Regions from separate parts of the Mesorhizobium sp. P3_A9 genome, predicted to be linked through region 1. Evidence: predicted binding sites of a transcription regulator. Region 1 holds the regulator's gene; the other holds the start of a gene.
The links. Region 1 encodes HrcA, which represses chaperone genes, less so after heat shock. Its sites were predicted from a motif close to GTTAGCACTCNCNNNNNGNGAGTGCTAAC; they were not measured.
Positions count from the first base shown of each region.

Region 2: a site for HrcA is predicted at 1,797-1,825, ahead of groES (co-chaperone GroES). Genes of this name have one in related genera too.

Region 1 covers NZ_JBFUGJ010000393.1:1,281-5,052, reverse strand. Annotated here, with positions in the region: gene rph (ribonuclease PH) at 92-808, opposite strand; gene hrcA (heat-inducible transcriptional repressor HrcA) at 1,000-2,085, shown strand; gene AC1DX0_RS30790 (hypothetical protein) at 2,109-2,306, shown strand; gene AC1DX0_RS30785 (PQQ-dependent sugar dehydrogenase) at 2,403-3,767, shown strand.
Region 2 covers NZ_JBFUGJ010000031.1:2,689-5,453, forward strand. Annotated here, with positions in the region: gene AC1DX0_RS07835 (hypothetical protein) at 1-773, opposite strand, end outside; gene AC1DX0_RS07840 (class I SAM-dependent methyltransferase) at 859-1,659, shown strand; gene groES (co-chaperone GroES) at 1,888-2,184, shown strand; gene groL (chaperonin GroEL) at 2,246-2,765, shown strand, end outside.

The sequences.
Region 1 (3,772 bases):
TTGGCGAAACCCGCGACCACAGCCGATCTCCCCCCTTGCGGGGGAGATGGCCGGCAGGCCAGAGGGGGGTGCCTTGGCTCGGCATCGAAAACTACGCCACCGCCATCTGCTGCAAACTCACCAGGCGTTGAATGCCCTTCTTGGCGAGGCCCATCAATTCCCCGAACTGATCCTCGGAAAACGGCTCGCCCTCGGCGGTGCCCTGGATCTCGACGATGCCGCCCTTGCCGGTCATGACGAAATTGGCGTCGGTGCCGGCCGAGGAATCCTCGAGATAGTCGAGGTCGATGACCGGCTGGCCGTCATGGATGCCGCAGGAAATCGCCGCGACGTGGTCCTTCAGCACCTTGGCAACGCTCGCCATCTGGCGTGCTTCCATCCAGCGCAGGCAGTCATACAGCGCCACCCAGCCGCCGGTGATCGAGGCGGTGCGGGTGCCGCCATCGGCCTGGATGACGTCGCAATCGACGGTGATCTGCTGTTCGCCCAGCGCCTGCAGATCGACCACGGCGCGCAGCGAGCGGCCGATGAGGCGCTGGATTTCCAGCGTGCGGCCGCCCTGCTTGCCGGCGGAGGCCTCGCGGCGCATGCGCTCGCCGGTAGAGCGCGGCAGCATGCCATATTCGGCGGTGACCCAGCCCTTGCCGGAATTGCGCATCCAGCCCGGGACCTTTTCCTCGAGGCTGGCGGTGCACAGGACATGGGTATCGCCGAACTTCACCAGGCACGAGCCTTCGGCATGCTTGGAGACGCCGCGCTCGAAGGAGATGGCGCGCATTTCGTCGAATTGGCGTTTGGAGGGGCGCATTCAGGCTTCTTTCTTGTCACTTTTTGGAATCTTGGCCGGCTTGTAGCCGCATGGGGCGCATGGCGCAAAGGAAAATGGCCTGACGACCCCGCCCCGATGATCTGACACAGACACCGGGTGATCTGACACAGACACCGGGTTGCGCGGCCCCGGCGTAGGTCTATATCTTGAGACCGGAGGTTTTTGGCCACATGACCAAAGCAGTCGCCGAACCCAGTCTGCTGTCGCCCGCTCTGCAATCGCTGGATATGCGCTCGCGCGACATCTTCCGGCGCATCGTCGATTCCTATCTCAGGGATGGCGAACCCGTGGGCTCGCGCAGCCTGTCGCGCATCCTGCCCTCCTCGCTRTCGCCGGCCACCATCCGCAACGTGATGAGCGACCTCGAGCATCTCGGGCTGATCTACGCGCCGCATATTTCGGCCGGACGGCTGCCGACGCAGGCCGGCCTGCGTTTCTTCGTCGACGCCTTCATGGAACTTGGCGACCTCTCCGACGAGGAGCGCCGCACCATTGAGGCGCAGGTGCGGGCCTCCGGCTCGGGCGCGACGCTGGAACACATGCTGACCGAGGCCAGCCAGATGCTGTCGGGCATGTCGCGCGGCGCCGGCCTGGTGCTGGCCGCCAAGAACGAGGTGGCGCTGAAGCATATCGAATTCATCCAGCTGGAGCCGACCAAGGCGCTTGCCGTGCTGGTGTCGCAGAATGGCGATGTCGAAAACCGCGTCGTCGAACTGCCCGCCGGCATCACCGTCTCGCAACTGCACGAGGCCTCGAATTTCCTCAACGCGCACATTCGCGGCCGTACGCTGGCCGAGGCGCGGGTCGAGATCGCCCGTATCAAGGAAGAGACCAGGGCCGCCCTCGACACGCTGTCGCAGGACCTTGTCGAGAAGGGGCTGGCTGTGTGGGCAGGCGCCGATAGCGGCCTGCCGGCGCGGCTCATCGTGCGCGGCCGCGCCAATCTGCTCGAAAACGTCACCGCCCAGGCCGATATCGAACTGCTGCGGCACCTGTTCGAGGACATGGAGACGCAGGACGGGCTGATCCAGTTGCTTGACCTTGCCGAGGAGGGATCGGGCGTGCGCATCTTCATCGGCTCGGAAAACAAGCTGTTCTCGCTGTCGGGTTCGTCGCTGGTGGTCGCGCCCTATCGCGACAAGGATGCCCGCGTCGTCGGCGCGCTCGGCGTCATCGGCCCGACCCGGCTCAACTATGCCCGCATCGTACCGATGGTCGATTATACGGCGCAGCTGATTTCCCGCATGCTCCGTTGAGCTGAGAACCGAGGAGAAAAAGAATGGCGCTCGAAGAATTCAAGGCCCGGATCAGCCTGCTGCTCGAGGAGATGGTCAACCAGCCGGAGGACCAGCACGAGATCCAGGAACAGCTGCGCGAAAAGCTGCAGGAAATGCGCGCCATGGGCCTGCCGCTGCCGGCCGATCTCGTCGCGCTGGAAAAACGCCTCGACGACGATTTTTTAGCTGCCGGGACATAGACCGGAAACCGGACTTTCGCTTCCAGCGCATCGTGTGAGGCGGAACCCGGGGACAAACCGGCCGTTGGTTTCCTTCGCGACCCGATGGAGGACAAAATGATCCGATTGGCCGGACTGGTGCTTCCCGCCCTCTTTCTCACAGCCACGGCATTCGCCCAGCAGGTGGACCATCCGGTGCTGAAGGGCGCGGCCGCCTTCGGCGACTGGCGCGCCGACAGACCGGGCGTGCGCCGCCTGATCAAGCCGGAAGACCTGCCCAAGCCCTATGTCACCAAGTCCGCCTCGAACGGCGCCGGCCTTGCCGACATGCCGGCAGGCGCGAAACCGCAATTGCCGCCGGGTTTCTCGGCCGAGCTGATCGCGTCCGGCATCGACAATCCGCGTGTCGTGCGCGTCGCACCCAATGGCGACCTGTTCGTCGCCGACAGCGAGGCCAACCAGGTCCGCGTCTACCGCCTGGCCAAGGACAGCGCCAAGCCCGCCGAAGACGGCATCTTTGCCGGCAATCTCAACCAGCCCTATGGCATTGCCTTCTATCCGCCAGGCGATGACCCGCAATGGGTCTATGTCGCCAACAGCGACAGCATCGTGCGCTTTGCCTACCGCAAGGGCGACCTGAAGGCGTCAGGCGAACCGGAAACCATCGTCGACAACATTCCCTCGAACCATCACTGGACGCGCGACATCGTTTTTTCGCCTGACGGCAAGACGCTCTATCTGTCGGTCGGCTCGGGTTCGAACGTCGCCGAGGATATGGGCAAGGCGCCGGATGGCGGCCTGGACGCGTGGGTCAAGGCGAAGCCGCTGGGCGCCACCTGGGGCTCCGAAGAAGGCCGCGCCGACGTGCAGGCCTTCGACCCGGACGGCAAGAATGGCCGCATCGTCGCCACCGGCCTGCGCAATTGTTCGGGCATGACCGTCCAGCCGGCGACCGGCGCGCTGTGGTGCGTCGTCAACGAGCGCGATGCGCTCGGCGACAATGTGCCCACCGAATACGCCACCTCGGTCAGGGACGGCGCCTTTTACGGCTGGCCCTGGTACTATATCGGCAACCACGAGGACCCGCGCTACAAGGGCGCGCGTCCCGATCTTGCCGGCAAGGCAACCATTCCCGACGTGCTGATGCAGGCGCATTCGGCGCCGCTCAACATCGCCTTCTACGACCGCAAGGACTTGCCCGCCGACAGCGGCTTTCCCAAGGAATACAGGGGTGACGCCTTTGTCGCCCTGCACGGTTCGTGGAATCGCGGCAACAGGACCGGCTACAAGGTCGTCCGCTTGCTGTTCAGGGATGGCAAGCCGACCGGCGAATACGAGGATTTCATGACCGGCTTCGTCGTCTCCAATGGCGAGGTGTGGGGCCGGCCGGTGGGCGTGGCGGTGGCGGCCGATGGCGCGCTGATCATGACCGAGGACGGCAACGGCACGATCTGGCGCGTGACCTATGGCGGGCGGTCCTGAGGAGG
Region 2 (2,765 bases), on a different contig from region 1:
TGGGGACGGCCGGGAGTGTTGTTGGCATCGAGGAGGATGGCCCTGCCCTCATGCATGACGAAATCGAATTTCCCGTAGTCGAAGCCGAGTTCGCGCCGCCGCTCGCGCATTTCGTCGGGAACCGGGACGGGCTCACGCCGAATCGTTTCCGATGCCTTGACCAGTCTGTTCGGCGAGACGTAGCGGGTGCAGCGCTCGCGCTCGCCGCAAAACACCCAGAAACGCGCCGCAAAGCCGTCGGGTTCTCGTTCCGGAATGAATTTTTCCACCACCAGGTCATCGTTCTCGAAGACGCTGTCTGGAACCTCGCCGAGAGATCCATAGACCTCATAGCGCTGCAGGGTTGGCAGATGCGGAAAAGGCGGCGGCTTGCCCGCGCGTTTCGATCGCCGGTTGAGGAGTGTCTCCGGAATACCCTGATTGTTGAGGTTGCTCTTGACGATGACCGGGCCATGCCAGCTGTCGTCTTCTGATATCAGAGCCCCGCTGATCCGCCTTTTGGAGATATCGGACGCACCGACATTGAGGCAGAACGGAAACCGCTTGGCATAGGCGACATGATCCGCCGGTGTCAGCGTCGCATCGACATGCAGAACCGCGATATCGGCGTCTTGTGTCTTTGACGGGCCCTGCTGAATCCGGACCGAATGGCCACGCCTTTTCAGGTGCTCCAGAACATCGAAAAGCAGATAGGGGCTGCCCCTGCGCAACAGGAGGTTGCGCTTACCCAGAAACCGGTCGTGCTCATGCGTTATGACGACTATGCGCGACACGGCTTTCCCCTTGGCTTCAATGCCCGCTTCTATTAAGCGGCTCTAATCGATCGATGCCAGACTTTCCTGGCTCCAACGGGTTTGAATGACAAATCATTGGGATAACTATCATCGGCACTGGAAGCTGCTGGACGCTCCGCTGCGGCCAACCGCGGAAACCGTCGGCATATTCGATCGCGAACTTGATCTCGGAAATGCCGATGTCCTTCTGCTCGGCGTGACCCCCGAACTGGCAGTCCTGGGCAGGTCGATGTTGGCGATCGATCAATCGGCAACCATGATTTCCGGGGTTTGGGCCGGCGACAACGCCTCGCGAAGGGCGATGGCGGGAAATTGGCTCAGCCTCCCCGTGGAGCGGGCAAGCTTCGACGCCGTCATCGGCGACGGCTGCCTGTCGGCGGTCGATTCCAGAGCCGCCCGCCATGCGCTGTTTGCCGAAATCGCAAGGGTGCTGAAGCCCGGCAGGCGTGCGGCGATCCGCGTTTTTGCACAGCCGGAAGCGGCGGAGGACCTGCGCGGCATCGAGGCGCTGGTCTTGGCCGGCGGGGTCGAGAATTTCCACGCGCTCAAATGGCGCATCGCGATGGCGTGCACGAGCGACGACTGCGATTTCGCAATCAAGGTGCGAACGATCCGCGACACGTTCGACATCCTGTTCCCCGACCGGGAAATTCTTGCCACACGGACGGGATGGAGCATGACGTCGATCAACACGGTCGATGTTTATGCCGGCTCAGACATAAGCTACAGCTTCGCGACGCTGGCCATGCTGATCGACGAGGCGAACAGCTGGTTCGGCGACGTACGCATCGTGCCGAGCGGCTCCTATCCGCTGGCCGAACGGTGCCCGCTTCTGGTTCTTGGATCGCCTGCTCCTCGACTTTGAAACTCGGGAGATCGGGCAGCGTTCGGGCGGCAAGCCTTATTTTGCGCAATCGCGCGGCTGCACGAGAAAAATTTCCCGCCATTGCGCCTCCCCGCGCGCCTTGACTCTGCGAGGTCGGCGGCCTATTTCAGCGCCACGTTAGCACTCGCCCTTGGTGAGTGCTAACCACATGTCCGGCTTCGCCGGATAGAGGAACTGTTTCTCACCGTTCTCATCGAGGAAGAAAAAATGGCAAAGTCGAAGTTCCGCCCGCTTCATGACCGCGTGGTCGTTCGCCGGGTCGAATCCGAATCCAAGACCGCCGGCGGGATCATCATCCCGGATACGGCYAAGGAAAAGCCGCAGGAAGGCGAGATCATCGCRGTRGGRTCCGGCGCTCGTGACGAAGCTGGCAAGCTGGTCCCGCTGGACGTCAAGGCTGGCGACCGCATCCTGTTCGGCAAGTGGTCGGGCACCGAAGTCAAGCTCAATGGCGAAGACCTTCTGATCATGAAGGAATCCGACATCATGGGCATCATCGGCTGATTATCGGCCTCACCGTCAACTGAATTCGGGCTTACCCCAAGCCCCTGCCAGGAGCTAAAAAATGGCTGCTAAAGACGTAAAATTCTCCCGTGATGCCCGCGAGCGCATGCTGCGCGGCGTCAACATCCTCGCCGACGCGGTGAAGGTCACGCTCGGCCCCAAGGGCCGCAACGTCGTCATCGACAAGTCGTTCGGCGCCCCGCGCATCACCAAGGACGGCGTCACCGTCGCCAAGGAAATCGAACTTGAAGACAAGTTCGAYAACATGGGCGCGCAGATGGTCCGCGAAGTTGCTTCGAAGACCAACGACATCGCCGGCGACGGCACCACGACCGCGACCGTTCTGGCGCAGTCGATCGTCCAGGAAGGCCACAAGGCCGTTGCCGCCGGCATGAACCCGATGGACCTGAAGCGCGGCATCGATCTGGCCGTCACCGAAGTCGTCGCGGCTCTCGGCAAGGCTGCCAAGAAGATCAAGACCTCCGAGGAAGTTGCCCAGGTCGGCACGATCTCGGCCAATGGCGACGAGTCGGTCGGCYKSATGATCGCSGAAGCGATGCAGAAGGTCGGCAARGAAGGCG